Linked DNA regions of Bdellovibrio bacteriovorus. Each later gene encodes a partner of the first gene's protein in a complex. Links are inferred from orthologs where the notes say so. Each region holds a gene or a part of one and is shown in the gene's direction. Other genes may lie near its edges. The genes, in order: nusB and rpsJ.

Region 1 (8,422 bases):
TACCGCCGTAGCGTCCAATTGGAAGCCCCAGCCTACAGATACGTTCGCAGGTTGGAAAGTCGCGTTTGTGATGTATTTACCGATACCGTCAGCAGAACCACCCGCAGTGTAAGTGACACGGTAAGTGAAATCTACAACTGTCATACCGAAACCATTTTCGTATTGAACGTTGTAAACTTTAGATTGAGGGATGTTCCAACCAGAAAGATCTGACCAGCAAGACAAACCTTTTGGAAGAGCGTTTGCAGTGTCCAAGTTGATGTTTACAACGGGGCGACCCGCATTAATCACGTTGAAGATTTTTTTACCGATGTTGATGATTTGATCTACGATCAATTCAACAGCGTCTAGAGGATTCACAGAACCCAATGTTCTGTCGCCAGTGAATTTTGGCGCCAAAGGCATTTGAGAAGAGTTGCAGTCTGCATTCAAACCATTCGCTTTTTTCGCGAACAATTCCATTTGTGGAGCGTATTGCTCAGTGACGTCAGTAACTTTTACTTTTTTGATTTCGAAATAAGCGTTGTCTGCTGCGAAAGCAGAAGTAGCCATTCCCAAAGTCAAAGCCATTGCTACTAGAGAACGAATCATTGTGGACCCCCTTAAATTGTTGCCGAGGGTTCTATCAAGCTGAATACGAGCTTTCAAATGAAAAAGAAGTGTGCCAACGAAAAGAGCGCGCGTTGCGTTACCATTCTTTAGTTAGCATAAGCATTGGAAATATCCAGGATTTTGAGTTCGACGTGCTGGATTCAACATTGTCCACAGTCTTCTTTGTGTAGCTTGCCAGATAATAATTTAATGAAGCACCGATGTGAAAGCCCTCACGAACTTCCGGGGCGACGGCAAATTGAAGCCAGAAGCTGGTTCCCTGCCAGGTTTCTGTGTCGCTGCCACTTTTGAAAGAAGCGCGGCTTAAAATGTTATAAGCGGCCCCCAAACTGTAAAGTTCGTTACGACCAAACTGCCATTTCAAATAAGGACCGGTATCTTGAGAAGAAAAACTCAATTCTTCATCGCCACTGTCCGTGTGAGAGATGCCAGAGTAATTCCACCCGCCCCAGATGTGTTTTTTAAGACTAAAAAGAACACCGACGTTATAGAAATACTTCGAAGATTTTTTCGCCTCACTGGTCGACAGATTGTCAGACATATAAGTGCCACCCAATTCAACCAGGGTGCCCGCAGAGGCGGATGTAGAAACTAGGAATATTAGAAGCAGAACGAATTTCTTCACAGAATCTTTATCGGCAGAAACCAGCGAAGGATCAATTACATCCTTCGCATTATGAGTCATTTTTTCTACTTACGACGCTCCAGAAGAGCCGCGTAGAATCCGTCAAAGCCTTCCACCTCTGGACGTAAGTGCATTTGCTTAATCAAAGTCCAGTCGTCCCCGCGCTCTGCCAAGAATCTTTCGATCTGTTTTTCATTCTCACTCGGAAGCAAACTGCAAGTGGCGTAAACCATCTTGCCGCCCTTCTTCGTCATCGGAGAATAACTCGTCAGAATTTCGTACTGAAGGGCATGCAGACGATCAATTTCCTCGTTCGTCAGTTTCCACTTCGTATCAGGATTGCGGCGCAAAACACCCATTCCCGAACAAGGCACATCTAACAAAAGACGATCCGCCGATTCGTACATGCGCTTAATAACTTTCGTTGAATCAATCAAACGCGTCTCAATCACGTCAACGCCATCACGACGAGCACGCACTTTCAATTCCTGCAACTTCCACTCGTGAATATCTAAGGAAATAATCTTCCCTTTGTTCTTCATGAGCGAAGCCATGTGCAGACTTTTTCCACCGGCCCCCGCACACGCATCCACCACACGGTGACCTGGTTGCACGTCCAATAAAGGAACAACCATTTGCGAAGCGGCGTCTTGAACTTCAAACAAGCCATCTTTAAATGGCTGCGTGATAAAGACGTTTTTTCTTTCCGTTAACTTCAAAGCATGAGGCAAATCCGCAGACACTTTCGTCGCTGAAATCCCCGCCTCTGAAAGAGTTTTCAAAAGAGTGTCGGGATCTGTTTTCAACGTATTTGTGCGTAAGAAAACCTCCGCAGGCTGATTCAAAGCGCGCACAGTTTCTTTATAACTAGGCCCCAACTCTTTTTCTAAACGAGCCGCCATCCAATCTGGAATGGATTGTGCGATCGCGAAGGAAGGCATGTCTTTAAGACGAGCTTGAACGGCTTTCACGTCGACGTCGGCGACTTCATCCCACTCAGGCAGTTCATTTCCCTGACGAATCCAGTAAGCGGCCCAGATTTTCCAGAAATCATTGTCGTCCACAAGATACGCCAAAAGACGTTCCCAACGAACGATTTCATAAATGCTTTCCGCAAAGAAACGACGGTCCCGCGCGCCCCATTGTTTTTGGGCTTTCAGATTGCGCTGAATAACTTTGTCTGCGTACTGCCCTTGTTCAAAGACTTCATCAAGGGCGTCAATAATAGTTCCAACTAAGTGCTTATGAATTTTCAAAACGTAAATACCAATCCGCCAGCGAGGAAGGTTCCGTTAAACTGGCCTGAAGAGAGCAAAAGGATGTGGTTTTTTAATCCAGCTTCGATGAAGAAGCCAGTGTTTTCAAAAATATCAAAGAAACGAGCCCCCGCTACGAGCTGATAATCCAAAGAGAGAGCAGATTTGCTGGAAGCCTGTTTGAAAAAAACTCCCAGTCCCACACCCGCTCCGAAATAAAGTGGAAAACGTGAAGAGGCGTCAGGAAAAGTCAGAAGTGGCAAAAAAGACAATTTCGAAGGCGTCTCACCACCCAAATCGAATTCCGTGTAATCCAGGCGCAGATTCAAATCCATTGAGTTCTGCCATTCCCCGACACGGTAAGTGACGCCGAAGTTCATTTTGCCGACATCATCCTCTTGGCCGTTCTTGCCCCAATCGTAGGACTGAGAACCCATATAGCGACCGATATGCAATGCGAGATAGTGATCCTGGGCGCCTCCGCCATAGCCGCCGCCGTAATTTTGCGAAGGTTCTCTTTTTTGGAAGTATTTCGCGGCGGCATCACGTCCCACCACGGGCTGAGAATCCTGAGCCACAGCAACGGAACCAACTAACAAGGGCAAAATCATGATGAGAAAAGTCTTCACACGCACCTCAATTCTGAGTCTTCAGTGTAACTAACTTTTACCAATGGTGTTAAGCGCATGACGCACGTGGACATATAAGACTGGCCCAAGCGCGGTGAATTGATGATTGACTCTCTAGCGGCGGCTCCCTAATCTCCAGGCGAGTTTAAGGCGGGACCAAAGACTATGAAATGCCCCTTCTGTGGACATGCTGATGACAGAGTACTAGACACGAGAGTGCAAAAAGATGGTAGCATCCGCCGCCGTCGTGAATGCCTTGAGTGTAAGGCTCGTTTTTCAACCGTAGAAACTATCATGCTCGCCTTTCCGTTCATCATTAAAAAAGACGGACGTCGTGAACCTTACAGCAAAGAGAAAATCTTAAAAGGTCTTCAAGCGGCCTGCCAAAAACGCCCGGTGGGCTTGGCACAGATTGATGCCGTGGTGGAAAGAATCTCTTCCTGGGTTGTGAATCGTGGAGAATCAGAAATCTCTTCACGCTTGATCGGCAAGAAGGTCATGGCTGAACTTAAACAACTCGACGACGTGGCTTACATCCGCTTCGCGAGCGTGTACCGAACTTTCAAAGACGTTCAAGAATTTGTTGAGACTTTGGAAGACGCTGAACTGCTTGATTTTGTCGATGCAAATAATCCACAATTAAGCCTGACAGCGATGAACTTTGTAGAAAACGAAAAGAAGCCGAATAATGAAACTGACAGCAAGACGACAAGCCCGCGAACTCGCACTCCAAATCCTATTTCAAACTGAGTTCGCACCTCAGATCAGCTACCAAACATTTCTTGATGTCTTCGAACAATCTGTCGACCCTGAAGTGATTTCTTACGCCGATCTTTTGGTTACGGGCGTTCAATCCAACAAAGCCGCGATTGATTCTAAAATCCAAGCTTCCAGTGCGCATTGGAAAGTAGAGCGCATGGCGACGATCGATCGCAATATCTTGCGTGTCGCGGTTTATGAAATGAAGTTTGCCGCAGATCCCATCAAAGAAAACATCGCGATCAACGAGGCCGTTGAAATCGCCAAAAAATTCGGAACTACGGAATCCGCAAGCTTCGTCAATGGTTTGCTGGATCAAGTGGGTAAGGCTCACTAATGGCATTAAGTGTGCTTTCTCAAGCCAGTGCTTTCAATCCCGGCTCAGAGCTGTGGATCGTACCGGATCTTGAGAAATCACAATGGACAGCGCGCTTAGATTGGTATTTGAATTTCCAATTGTGCAAAGCCTCGCGCCACGTGTCTCCTTCAATTCCTAATTACCTTCAAGAAGTTCTGTCCGAAACCGAACTTCCTAAAGTCCAATTCGCTGTTAAAACATCCCATCCTTTGATGATCGCTTCGGAAGAACTTTTGCCGAACAAGTGGGTGGTTATCGTTCCATGGCAGGACAACTTAGGGCCTTGGATCGCGCAAGTTTTTGAAGTTTGGCATAAACTGAAAGAGCCTTCTTTGCGTCTCTTCTTGCCACCTGGACAAAGTGCCGGGAAAGTTCAACAAGAATGGCAAGTTCACCACAGCTTCCAAGATTTCACCGTCGTGCTTGATTAACGCGCTTTTCTTTCTCACAATGAAAGTGAGGAGCGTTGTTCATGGAAAAATTATCTCAAACACTGGTTTCAAAAATTTCAATGGTGCAAAGACGTTTAGAGTCTTTCTTGGACAATGATTTTGAAAACAAAGTGGAAGAGAGCGAAAACCACGCGGCTCTTTTTGAAGCTTCTCGCGACCTGGCTTTGGTGCGCGGAATTTCTCAAGGTCTTCCTGAAGATCATATTGATCGTGCGATTGTCGTGTTTTCTCGACTAGCAATGCTTTTTGATTCCGGCATCTTGTTGGAAAATCATGATGGCCAATGGAAAGCTCAAGCTTCTTTTCACAAAGGCAGCACACAGCTTTTAAAAAACAATGGAAAAGCTATCGTGAAAATTCCGGATATGACTTTGCTGTCTGTTCTTAAAACAGATTCGCGTGCGATGCTGGAAAAGCTTCAGTTGCAACACTTGGATCCCGAAAATAAAACGACGTGTCTTTTGATTAAAGCCAGCCCGGACTTTGCGTTTATTTTATTCTCTGGTTTTGCTGACCTGTGGTTGAAGGATCATATCGAAAACGTGCGCCGGGCATTGATCAACGGATTTGCTGACTAATGAGCGACGCTGATAACAAAACCTACACGATCTATATTCTTTCAGATTCTACAGGTGAAACAGCCGCGACGATGATTCGCGCCGCTTTGGTTCAGTATTCAACCAAAGATATCAATATCATTCGTTGTAAAAATGTGCGCACGGAAACTCAAGCTGAAGCCGTGATCGAAGAGTGCTTCGAACGCCGTGGGATGTTGGCTTACACCGTAGCCAGCCAGCAGCTAAGAAATAAAATCCGCGAGATCGCTTCTGGAAAAGGCATTCCCTACTTCGATCTTTTGGGACCGCTCTTAGGAACCTTGGATACTTTCTTTGGTGAACACTCAGAGTCTCACGTCGGCGCCTTACGAGCGGTCGACGAGCGCTACTTTAAACGCATCGAAGCCATTGAGTACACCGTGAAACATGATGACGGTAAAACGTTTGCGGAACTTGATAAAGCGGACATCGTGCTTGTTGGTATTTCTCGTACCAGTAAAACACCGCTATCCATCTTTCTAAGCCATAAAGGTTGGAAAGTGGCGAACGTTCCTATGGTCTTAGATACTCCTTTGCCAGAGGAACTTTTCAAAATCGATCAACGTCGTATCGTAGGCTTAATCATCGATATGGAGTCTCTGCAAAGAATCCGCAAAAGTCGTTTGGAAAAATTCGGTCAAGACCCTGGTGGCGAGTACGCTTCCATGTCCCATATCGCTAAAGAAATTGAGTACGCGGAAAAGATCTTTAAACAGAATCGTCGCTGGCCCGTCTTTAATGTGACCGAACGAGCGCTGGAAGAAAATGCTTCCGAGATCGTGCGTATTATCGCAGCTCGCTTGGGCCTTCCTGACAGTGTGATCTTTTAATTAAAATGAAAACTTAAGGGCTCTGATTTTTGCAGAGCCTTTTTCTTTTATAAACTCGACATAACCTTGCATGGATTTTTCGCTTCCTTTGACGTCCATGCAGAAGTATTGGGACGTCGCTAAGGGTCGCGTCGGTTGCACGCGGTCTTCTTTGCGGCACTTTCTAAGTTCGCTGAAGTCGTAGCCTAATATCAAGAACTCAAGCAGCTTGAGCTTTTCAGGACGCGACAGCTTGCTTTCGATGGCAGGTTCAGTGCAGTTAATAAGTTTGGTATCATCGTCTTTGAAGGCATGACAGTTCTTATAGTGATCCCAGGTTTTCTGTGCCGTCCCTAAATCGCCTTGAGAAACCGCTGTCGCACTCATTGATACTAAGAAGGCAAAAGCCAGCATCTGCGATTTATTCATCGTTGGCCTCCACCCGCGTTTGCACCCTGAGGTTGCGCTTGGTGCTTTTTGTTTTGACCAAACATCTTAAAAAGCAAGTACTGCGGACCACCGGAAACCGCGGCGCCCGCCATATCGATAATGTCTTTCGTGGTTTTTGCAGAAGCCTCTTCTAACTGTGAATCACCCGTCCCCAGGCAACGTGGGTGCAGAATTTTACTTGCCACATCAGCAGGGTAATTCTTTTTGAGTTCGTCACAGGCCTTCGCCTTTACAGGACATTCCATATTCCAAGGGGCCGTCATTTTTTCTACTGCCGATAGCATTTCCTTTGTCGCGTAACTATTGCAGTTAATCGTTTCATCCATGGCTTCGGAGAAGTAGTTTGCGATATCAAAAGAACGTTTCTGAACAAAGCGTCCATTTTCGCAGACAATCATCGGTGACGGGCCGTCTAAAAGCTGGCTCCAAAAACTTAAACCTGCATAATTTGCCGCTAAGTCCGCGTAAGATTTTACGCCAGAGCTCTTTAAGCCCCACGGACCATTTTCTTGTTCTATTCCCACTTGCAGTGCGTTTTGAACTTTCTCTTTATCGAGCTTCCCTTTTTTTCCGGCCATTTGCCAGTAGAGGTATCCGTGGGAAAAAAAGTGATCTATCTTATCTAAGCCGACAAAGAAGCTTTTACCTTTCACTTCCAATTTGACGGACGGAGAGAAAAAAACTTTTCCATAACCACGGAATTTATTCAGCGGCGTTTCCTCATAGGACTTGGGACCCGCAAAAGGAGCATTTAAATAAATATAATTATCCACTTTAGGAAAGTTGCGGTCTAAGTCGTCTTCTAAAAACTGCAGGAATTTTTCGCGATCACAGCGATTTCGAGCCTGAAACTGATCGGTTGCCAAAGAAAGAACGGAATTCACAACACGGTTGATATCCGCATTAGCAACAACAGTGTTGGGAGAATGACGGGCCGAAAAGTTGTCCGGCTCAGCGGCGCCCGCAAGAAAAGAGAATGTCAGGAAAAAGAAAAAGGCCATAGAGACATTGTCTCTTGGCCTTTTTGGTTTTTCAAAGCCCCTTTTAAACAGGACTTTGATTTATAGACTGGACCTTAAAGCGGCTTCTTACTTCCCCAGAACGAAATCCCTTGTTCTTCTACTTTCAAAGTAAATTTATCGCCGTTGGAGCTTTCGAAGTGCATTTCATAAGGATTTTTCGCCAGGCTTTTTCCTTCTGTGAAAGCGTTTACGGAGCGCGATTCCACACTCACACTGTCTGAAGGAAAGAAACGGAAAGTACAGCTGGCATCGGTTGCATTACGACCGCATTGAATCTTGATGCTTTCATCTTGTGACAGCCAAAGAAGTTGGTCTTGAGCTTGAAGAGCATCCATAAAGCCCTGCAAACGACCCTGACTGCCGTGCTCGTTCACCAGAACAACCACTTTTTCAGGACGATGAAACACACCCACGGAATCCGCGGCAGCAAAGGCATTGGTAGCCATCAAGCTCAACAGCAAAAACAGGGATTTCATAAAACCTCCACCCCTTTTGCTATTCCCAGCTGGAAATCATGTCAATTCCAAAGCTGACCGAAAGCTTGTTTAGTGTGTTTTTTGATAAATACGGTGATTTGCGTCGCAATAGTCTTCATCAGAACTAAGGTTGGAGTCCTCTAAAAACTGCCGATACGCCTCGGGAGAATCGCTTTTTAAGCGCGTCGAAAAGATATATCCCGTATAGCGACGCACTCGAGTCGTGTTTTTAAGGGGCCCCTTCGCAAATTTGGCTTCTCGATAGACCAATTCATGCAGGACCATAGCAATCTGATTAAGAGCGTCCATATTGGTAAAAAGATCTCCGTTGATAAAGTATCTCTTTCCGTCGGCATCAACCTGATCGTACCTGACAAT
Region 2 (8,821 bases), on another replicon or contig:
ATTAAGAAGAAAGACGACGTTCACCGTATGGCTGAAGCGAATAAGGCTTTCTCTCACTACAATTGGTAATCTGTTTACATGTCAGCTAAAGATCCTAAAGTTGTAGCTGATCTCAAGTATACTCGTAATATCGGCATCATGGCTCACATTGATGCCGGTAAGACGACCACTACCGAACGCATTCTTTACTACACAGGTAAAAGTCATAAAATCGGCGAAGTTCATGATGGCGATGCTACCATGGACTGGATGGTTCAAGAGCAAGAACGTGGTATCACAATCACTTCTGCCGCGACCATGGCGTTCTGGAAAGATCATAGAATCAACATCATCGATACTCCGGGGCACGTGGATTTCACTATTGAAGTGGAGCGTTCTTTGCGCGTCCTCGATGGCGCGATTGCGGTATTCGACGGTGTGAACGGTGTTGAGCCTCAGTCTGAAACCGTTTGGAAACAAGCCGACAAATATAAAGTTCCAAGAATCTGTTTCGTTAATAAAATGGACCGTGTGGGTGCTGACTTTGTGATGTCTTACGGGACAATCAAAGACAAGCTCAATGCGAACCCAATCCCTGTTCAAGTTCCTATCGGTATGGAAGACACCTTTCGCGGTGTTGTCGATTTGTTAGAAAATCGCGCTTACATGTGGGACCAATCAGGAATGGGTGACCATTTCGAAATTACCGATGTTCCCAATGACATGAAGGAAGAAGTCACTCGCTTCCGTACAGAAGTCATTGAAAAGATCGTTGAGTTTGAAGACGAACTTTTAGAGAAGTATCTGAATGGCGAAGAAGTGACTGTGGCTGAATTGAAGCGCGCTCTTCGTAAAGGAACTCTCGAACTTAAAGCTTTCCCAGTATTCTGTGGGGCGGCTTTCAAAAACAAAGGTGTGCAACCTTTGCTTGATGGTGTGATCGACTATTTGCCTTCTCCTATTGAAGTGCCAGATATCGTAGGTCATGATCCACAAAAACCAGAAAAAGAAATTGTATGTAAGACAGACTTCGATGCGAATGTCGCAGCGTTGGCTTTCAAAATTGCCAATGATCCATTTGCTGGAACTTTGACTTACATCCGCGTGTACTCTGGCGAAGTGAAAGTGGGCGACCAACTTTTCAATCCGCGCACAGAGAAAAAAGAACGCATCCAAAAATTAGTTAAGATGCACGCGAACTCTCGTGAAGAGATCACAAGCTTGAAAGCCGGCGATATCGGCGCGGTTGTTGGTCTTAAGTTCACTGCGACCGGGGACACTCTTTGCGAGACGTCTCACGCTGTCGTTCTAGAAACGATCACTTTCCCTGAACCTGTTATTTCTGTGGCGATCGAAGCGAAGTCTTCAGCCGACCAGGAAAAAATGCTTCAGGGCTTGGAAAAATTGGGTAAAGAAGATCCTTCCTGCCGTCTAAGAAATGACCCGGAAACAGGTCAAATTCTTTTGTCGGGGATGGGAGAACTTCACTTAGAGATCCTTGTTGACCGTCTTTTGCGCGAGCATAAAGTTCAGGCCAACGTGGGTAACCCTCAGGTGTCTTATCGCGAAGGCATCTCATCTTCAGCTACGGTTGAACACGTTTACGAACGTGAAGTGGCGGGTGAGCAGCAGTATGCGAAAGTTTCTTTGACGATTGAGCCGATCTCTCAACATGACGGCATTCAATTCGTATCCAAAGTTTCTGTGTCTAAAGAATTTACAGCTCCTTTCTTAAAAGCAGTCGAGAACGGCTTTAAAGAGGCTGCCGAAGTAGGCCCTCTTGCGAGTTATTCTATGATCGGTATTAAGGGGACTTTAAATTCAGTAGAAGTGCGTCCCGAGGCTTCCAGTGAAATGGCCTTTAAAGCGGCTACTTCCCTGGCTTTCCGTGATGCCGTGAAAAGTGCGACTGTTGAACTTCTAGAGCCCATCTTTAAGTTAGAAGTCACTTGTCCCGATGAATTCGTCGGCAATGTGGTGGGGGATTTAAATTCCCGCCGTGGAAAAATTCTCACGATGAACGCCAAAGTCGGTGGCGGTCAGGTGATTTCTGCGGAAGCCCCATTAGCGAACCTATTCGGTTATGCGACCAATGTGCGCAGTCTGAGTCAGGGAAGAGCAAGTTTCAGTATGGAATTTTTGGAATATGCCGTGGTTCCAGCCAAGGCAAAAACCGAAATTCTCCACAAAATGGGAAGATATTAAAAAATTAATAATTTCCCTTTGACAAAGGGTTTTACAGTGCGCATACTCGCGCACTCATAGCGTCTACAACTTACAAAAAACCTCCCGCGTGAGTGAAATCGCAGGCCGCAAGGGCTAATTCGGGACAAGTTTTCGATGGGGTTAAAGCGCATTTTAGTTAATTTGCTAGTAATTACGATACTTTAAAAAGAAGAAGAGTGTCCATATGCAAAGTCAGAAGATTAGAATCAGATTGAAGGCATTCGATCATAAATTGCTTGATCAATCGACGAAAGAAATCGTCGAAACAGCACGTCGTACTGGTGCGAAGGTTGCGGGTCCAATCCCTCTTCCAACTCGTATCAACCGCTACACAGTGTTGCGTTCTCCTCACGTAGATAAAAAATCTCGTGAGCAATTCGAAGTGAGAACACACAAGCGTATGCTCGATATTTTAGAACCCACTCAGCAGACTGTCGATCAGCTCATGAAACTCGACCTCTCAGCTGGCGTTGATGTTGAAATCAAACTTTCAGCAATCTAGGAGTAAACAGTGAGCGAAACTACACAAACTACAAATTCAAACGAGCAAGGCCTGAAGCTGAACGGCCTGTTCGCATTCAAAGAAGGTATGGCTACCATTTACAATGAAAATGGTGAGGCAGTTCCTGTAACAGTTCTTCGTTATGAGCCTTGGTTTGTTTCTCAAATCAAAACTAACGAAGCTGATGGCTACGAAGCTATTCAAGTAGCTTGCCATCCTAAAAAAGCTAAAAATTCAAACAAAGCAGAAAAAGGTCACTTGGCTAAATCTGGTTTTGAAAATGGCGCGCAATTCGTAAAAGAAATCCGCCAATCAATCCCTGATGGCGTGACTGTTGGTGCGCAAATCTCTATCGACTCATTGGTTAAAGGTGATTTCGTAAAAATCACTTCTAAATCTAAAGGTAAAGGTTTCGCTGGTGTTATGAAGCGTTGGAACTTCGCCGGTGGTCCTGGTGCCCACGGTTCTAAATTCCACCGTCGTCCGGGTTCTTCTGGTAACAGAACATGGCCGGGTCGTGTAATGCCTGGTAAAAAATTCCCTGGTCATTTGGGTAACGAAACAGTGACTGTAAAAAATGTTGAGATCGTTCAAGTTCTAGCGGACGAAAACGTTCTTATGGTTAAGGGTCCTGTTCCTGGTGCCAGAAACACTTTAGTTAAGTTGGTGAGAGAATAGTATGGCAACAGTAAACGTATTAAACTGGAAAAAAGAAAAAGTTGGATCAGTTGAATTGGCTGCTGACGTGTTCGAAGCTCCTGTTAAAAAGGAAGTTCTTCACACTGTAGTTCAATGGCAATTGGCGGCTCGTCGTCAAGGTACACACATGACTAAAACAAAAGGTCTTGTGTCTGGTGGCGGTAAAAAGCCATTCAAACAAAAAGGTACTGGTGGAGCTCGTCAAGGTTCTTCACGTTCTCCTTTGATGCCTGGTGGTGGTACTATGTTCGGTCCACAACCTCGTAGCTACGCTTTCGTTCTACCTAAAAAAGTTCGTCGTTTAGGTTTGAGCATGGCACTTTCTCACCTTCAAAAAGAAGGCAAGTTGTTCATCGTGGACAGCATGCAATCTGAAGGTAAAACTGCTGAGCTTAACAAACGTTTGAAAGCTTTCGGTCTAACAAAAGCTGTTTTGGTTGACGCTGCTGTGAACGAAAAGTTCGGTCGCGCTTCTAAAAACTTACAATCTTTCAAATACTTCCCAGTTGAAGGTTTGAACGTATTCGATCTATTGAAATACGATGCAGCAGTGATCACTAAAGACTCTGTAGCAAAAATCGTAGATCGTTGCTCATTGGAGAAAGCGTAATGAAACAAGTAATTAAAGCTCCTCTTATCACAGAGAAAAATACATATCACAACGCTGCTGGCGTGTATGTGTTCGAAGTAGATCTTAAGTCTACTAAGACTGACATCAAAGCTGCGGTAGAAAAGAACTTCAAAGTGAAAGTAGACAGCGTTAGAACTAGCGTTTGCCGCGGTCACTCGAAGTACACTAAATTCGGATTAACAAAGGTCCCTTACTGGAAAAAAGCTTACGTTAAGCTTGTTGAAGGTGAGAAGATCGCTCTTTTTGAGGGAGTATAAAGATGGGTATTAAAACATTTGCCCCACGCTCTCATGGTCGCAGAGGAATGACTGGTTTCGATTTCAAAGAAATCACGAAAACAACTCCAGAGAAATCTCTAGTTGAACCTCTACATAATAAAGCTGCTCGTAACAACCACGGTCAAATCACTATCCGTCACCAAGGTGGCGGTCATAAAAGAAAATACCGTTTGGTTGATTTCAAAAGAACTAAAGTAGACGTTCCAGCAAAAGTTGTTGCGATCGAGTACGATCCAAACAGAACTTGCCGTATCGCTCTTATCTCTTACGTAGATGGCGCGAAAGCGTACATCATCGCTCCAGTTGGATTGAACGTAGGTGATACAGTTCTTTCTTCTGATAAAGCCGACATCAAACCAGGTAACTGCCTTTCTTTGGCTGCGATCCCAGTTGGTACTGTGATCCACAACATCGAAATGCGTCCGGGTAAAGGTGGTCAAGTTTGCCGTGGCGCGGGTGCTACAGCAACTTTGGCTGGTAAAGGTGAACAATACTGCCAAGTACGTATGCCGTCTGGCGAATTGAAGCAAATCTTGTCTGTGTGCAAAGCTTCAATCGGTCAAGTTGGTAACACTGACAACGAAAACATCAATCTTGGTAAAGCAGGTCGCTCTCGTTGGAGAGGTATCCGTCCTTCAGTTCGTGGTATGCACATGAACCCTGTCGACCATCCATTGGGTGGTGGTGAGGGTGTTGGTAAAGGGCATCACCCGGTAACTCCTTGGGGTCAACCTTGTAAGGGTTACAAAACGAGAAATAACAAGAGAACCAACTCTTCAATTATCAAGAGACGTAAGTAGGAGTAAAAGGTGGCACGCTCGATTAAAAAAGGTCCATTCGTCGATTTGCATCTTCAAAAGAAGATCGACACTGCGATCGAAAAAAATGATAAAAAAGTTATTAAAACTTGGTCTCGCCGCTCAACAATTCTTCCAGAGACAATTGGACTGACTTTTGCGGTTCATAACGGAAGAAAGTTCGTTCCAGTTTACATCACTGAGAACATGATTGGTCACAAACTCGGTGAGTTTGCTCCAACAAGAACTTTCCAAGGTCACGCCGAGAAGAAAGCAGCTGCTCCTGCTGCTGCGAAGAAGTAATAGAGGTTGATTATGGAAGTTAAAGCAAGCTTGAAATATGCAAGAGTAGGCGCTCAGAAAGCAAGATTGGTTGTTGACCTAGTTCGCGGTAAAGACGTGAACGAAGCAGTAAAAACTCTCACTTTCTTGAATAAGAAAACTGCTGGTATGGTAAAAAAGCTAATCGAATCTGCGGTTGCTAACGCAGAATACAAAAAGGTTATGGATGTTGATAATCTTTATGTTAAAGCTATCTGGGTTGATCAAGGCCCTGTTCTTAAAAGATTCCGTCCTCGCGCTCAAGGGCGTGCTTTCGGAGTTCGCAAGAAGACCAGCCACATTAACGTAGTACTCGAGGAGAAATAGTCGTGGGACAAAAGGTTAATCCAATTGGTCTAAGAGTTGGTGTTATCAGAACGTGGGACTCTCGCTGGTATGCGAAGGGTAACCAATATTTTGAAAATCTCCACGAAGACATCCGCTTAAGAAAGTATTTGAAAAATAAGCTTAAGCACGCGGGTGTAGCGAAAATTGAAATGGAACGTGCAGCGAAGAAGATTAAAATCATCATCTCTACTGCTCGTCCAGGTGTTGTAATTGGTAAAAAAGGTACTGGTATTGATTCACTTAAAGCGGAAGTTCAAAAACTTACACCCAACGAAGTTTTCTTGAGCATCCAAGAAGTGCGCAAGCCAGACCTCGATGCTCAGCTCGTCGCTGAGAGTATTGCTCAACAACTTGAGAAACGTATCTCTTGGAGAAGAGCACTTAAAAAAGCTATTGCAGCTGCTATCAAAGGCGGCGTGAGAGGTATCAAGATCCGTGTTTCAGGACGTCTTGATGGAGCCGAAATTGCTCGTTCAGAGTGGTACAATGAGAAGAGTGTTCCTCTTCATACATTGCGTGCAGATATCGACTACGGTACTGCTGAAGCTTTGACTGCATACGGAATCATCGGCATGAAAGTATGGATCTATAAAGGCGATATCTTATCTGCTCGCGAAGTTGAGGAGGCAGGTCGTGTTAAGTCCTAAAAGAGTAAAATGGCGTAAACAATTTGTAGGCCGCGCAACTGGTTTTGCTTACAGAGGTTCTAACCTTGATTTCGGAGACTACGGTCTTCAAGCTATCGAGGAAGGCCGTCTGACAGCTCGTCAGTTGGAAGCTGGTCGTATTGCTATCTCACGTTCAGTAAAACGTGGTGGTAAAATCTGGTGCCGTGTGTTCCCGAACATCCCAGTAACTAAGAAACCTGCTGAAACTCGTATGGGTAGCGGTAAAGGTAATCCGGAGTTGTGGGTAGCACGCGTTCTTCCTGGAAAAGTTCTTTTCGAAATGAACGGTGTGACTCGTGAACAAGCTAAAGAAGCTTTCGAACGCGCAGCTCACAAACTTCCTTTCAAAACTCGTTTCTTGGTGAGGGAGTAGTTTTATGAAGTTCGTTGAGATTCAAGATCTTTCTGTAACTGAATTGAAGAAGAAAAGAGCAGCTCTTTCTGAAGAGTTGTTCCAAGCACGTATCAAGAATTCAATTGGTCAACTTTCAAACCCAATTGAAATTCGTAATCTTCGCCGCAACATCGCTAAAATCAATACAGCGATTGTTAAAAAAGTGGCGAGATAGAGGTAGAGAATGACTGAAACTAATACTAGAGGACGTAAAATTGAAGTCGTAGGTGAAGTTATCAGTGACAAGATGGATAAAACTATCTCTGTCCTCATCTACCGCATGGTGAAACATCCAAAGTACGGTAAGTACGTTAAGAAGACATCTGTTTTCAAGGCTCATGACGAAAAGAACCAAGCTAAAACTGGTGACATCGTTAAGATCCGTGAAACTCGTCCTCTTAGCAAAACTAAGCGTTGGACTTTGGCTGAAGTTGTTGAAACGGCTAAGGCGTAAGGGGAGTTGTCATGATTCAAATGCAAACTAGACTAAATGTAGCTGACAACTCTGGCGCTAAAGAAGTTATGTGCGTAAAGGTTCTTGGTGGTTCAAAACGCCGTGTAGCATCTATCGGTGATGTTATCGTTGTTTCTATCAAAGAAGCTTTGCCAAACGCTAAAGTTAAAAAAGGTGATGTTGCTAAAGCAGTTGTTGTAAGAACAGTGCAAAAACTTCGTCGTCCAGACGGATCTTATATCCGTTTTGATGATAACTCTGCAGTTCTTATCAACGCTTCTAAGGAACCAATTGGAACACGTATCTTTGGCCCAGTTGCCAGAGAATTGAGAGCTAAGTCGTTCGTTAAGATCGTATCTTTGGCTCCGGAAGTTCTATAAGGGGTGATGAGATGAATCGCTTACATACAAAATACAGAAAAGAGATCGCTCCCGCTCTTCAAAAACAATTGGGTGCTAAAAACGTGATGCAAGTTCCTCGTTTAGAGAAAATCACTCTAAGCGTGTGCTTGAGCGAAGCAGTTCAAAATCCAAAAATTTTGAACACTGTTGTTGACGAGATCACTGCGATCACTGGTCAAAAAGCTGTTATCACTAAAGCTAAAAAAGCTATCTCTAACTTCAAATTGCGTGCTGGCATCCCATTGGGTGTTCGCGTGACTTTGAGAAGAGAAAAAATGTGGTCTTTCATGGATCGTTTGAACACCTTGGCACTTCCTCGCGTAAGAGACTTCCGCGGTTTGCCAAATAAAGGTTTCGACGGCCGTGGTAACTACAACATGGGTTTGAAAGAGCAAATCGTGTTCCCTGAGATCAACTACGATAAAGTTGATAAAACTCGCGGTATGAACATCACTATTTGTACAACTGCTAAAAACGACGCTGAGGGCAGAGCGCTTCTTGAAGCACTTGGCATGCCCTTCAGAAAGTAAGAGGGGTGTAACTTGGCTCGTAAAGCAAGCATTGAAAAAAATAATAAAAGAAAAGAACTTTCTAAAAGATACGCTCAATATAGAAAAGAGCTTAGAGAGAAAGCTGTCGACATGAAGCTTTCTGACGAAGAAAGAGATGGAGCTCGTAAAAAGCTTCAAGCTCTTCGTCGTGATACAAATCCAAACCGCGTTATCACTCGCTGTGAATTGACGGGTCGCCCTCGTGGTAACTACCGCAAATTCGGTTTGTCTCGTATCGCTTTCAGACAATTGGCTCTTGACGGTAAATTGCCTGGCGTAACGAAAGCAAGTTGGTAAGAGGATCACTATGGATACAATCTCTCAGTTCCTTACAATGATTAGAAATGCTGGAGCAGCGAAACACGAAAAAGTGGATCTTCCTGCTTCAAAAGTAAGAGCGGGTATTGCTCAAATCCTCGTTAACGAAGGTTTGATCAGAAGCTTCAAAGTCGCTAAAGACAGCAAACAAGGCATTATGCGTGTTTACTTGAAATACGACGAAGCTGGAAACCACGTGATCAATTCTATCGACCGCGTATCTCGTCCAGGTCGTAGAGTTTATGTTAAATCTG

Evidence for each region.
Region 2: the proteins of nusB (region 1) and rpsJ are in contact, whole or in part, in a solved structure (PDB 3D3B), measured with the Escherichia coli proteins. The link is inferred for Bdellovibrio bacteriovorus from one-to-one orthologs.

The regions. Positions count from the first base shown.
Region 1 is NZ_LUKF01000012.1:184,920-193,341, reverse strand. What follows is about bases 2,621-5,514. They hold nusB (transcription antitermination factor NusB), read left to right. Parts: upstream 2,621-3,810; coding sequence 3,811-4,218; downstream 4,219-5,514. Other genes in these bases: AZI85_RS07630 (pyruvate, water dikinase regulatory protein), read left to right, coding at 5,269-5,514; AZI85_RS07635 (hypothetical protein), read left to right, coding at 4,712-5,269; AZI85_RS07640 (hypothetical protein), read left to right, coding at 4,218-4,670; nrdR (transcriptional regulator NrdR), read left to right, coding at 3,288-3,872; AZI85_RS07655 (hypothetical protein), read right to left, coding at 2,621-3,122. Outside these bases: AZI85_RS07670 (hypothetical protein), read right to left, coding at 1-591; AZI85_RS07665 (hypothetical protein), read right to left, coding at 689-1,297; AZI85_RS07660 (RsmB/NOP family class I SAM-dependent RNA methyltransferase), read right to left, coding at 1,303-2,493; more of AZI85_RS07655, read right to left, coding at 2,490-2,620; more of AZI85_RS07630, read left to right, coding at 5,515-6,117; AZI85_RS07625 (hypothetical protein), read right to left, coding at 6,118-6,525; AZI85_RS07620 (hypothetical protein), read right to left, coding at 6,522-7,547; AZI85_RS07615 (hypothetical protein), read right to left, coding at 7,622-8,044; AZI85_RS07610 (hypothetical protein), read right to left, coding at 8,114-8,422. UniProt on the Escherichia coli protein: Part of the processive rRNA transcription and antitermination complex (rrnTAC). The complex forms an RNA-chaperone ring around the RNA exit tunnel of RNA polymerase (RNAP).
Region 2 is NZ_LUKF01000016.1:261,918-270,738, reverse strand. What follows is about bases 1,160-4,048. They hold rpsJ (30S ribosomal protein S10), read left to right. Parts: upstream 1,160-2,389; coding sequence 2,390-2,707; downstream 2,708-4,048. Other genes in these bases: rplW (50S ribosomal protein L23), read left to right, coding at 4,016-4,048; rplD (50S ribosomal protein L4), read left to right, coding at 3,387-4,016; rplC (50S ribosomal protein L3), read left to right, coding at 2,717-3,385; fusA (elongation factor G), read left to right, coding at 1,160-2,184. In the rest of the region: rpsG (30S ribosomal protein S7), read left to right, coding at 1-69; more of fusA, read left to right, coding at 79-1,159; more of rplW, read left to right, coding at 4,049-4,294; rplB (50S ribosomal protein L2), read left to right, coding at 4,297-5,115; rpsS (30S ribosomal protein S19), read left to right, coding at 5,125-5,415; rplV (50S ribosomal protein L22), read left to right, coding at 5,428-5,760; rpsC (30S ribosomal protein S3), read left to right, coding at 5,763-6,428; rplP (50S ribosomal protein L16), read left to right, coding at 6,415-6,822; rpmC (50S ribosomal protein L29), read left to right, coding at 6,827-7,018; rpsQ (30S ribosomal protein S17), read left to right, coding at 7,028-7,297; rplN (50S ribosomal protein L14), read left to right, coding at 7,309-7,677; rplE (50S ribosomal protein L5), read left to right, coding at 7,689-8,228; rpsN (30S ribosomal protein S14), read left to right, coding at 8,241-8,546; rpsH (30S ribosomal protein S8), read left to right, coding at 8,557-8,821. UniProt on the Escherichia coli protein: Involved in the binding of tRNA to the ribosomes. Part of the processive rRNA transcription and antitermination complex (rrnTAC). The complex forms an RNA-chaperone ring around the RNA exit tunnel of RNA polymerase (RNAP).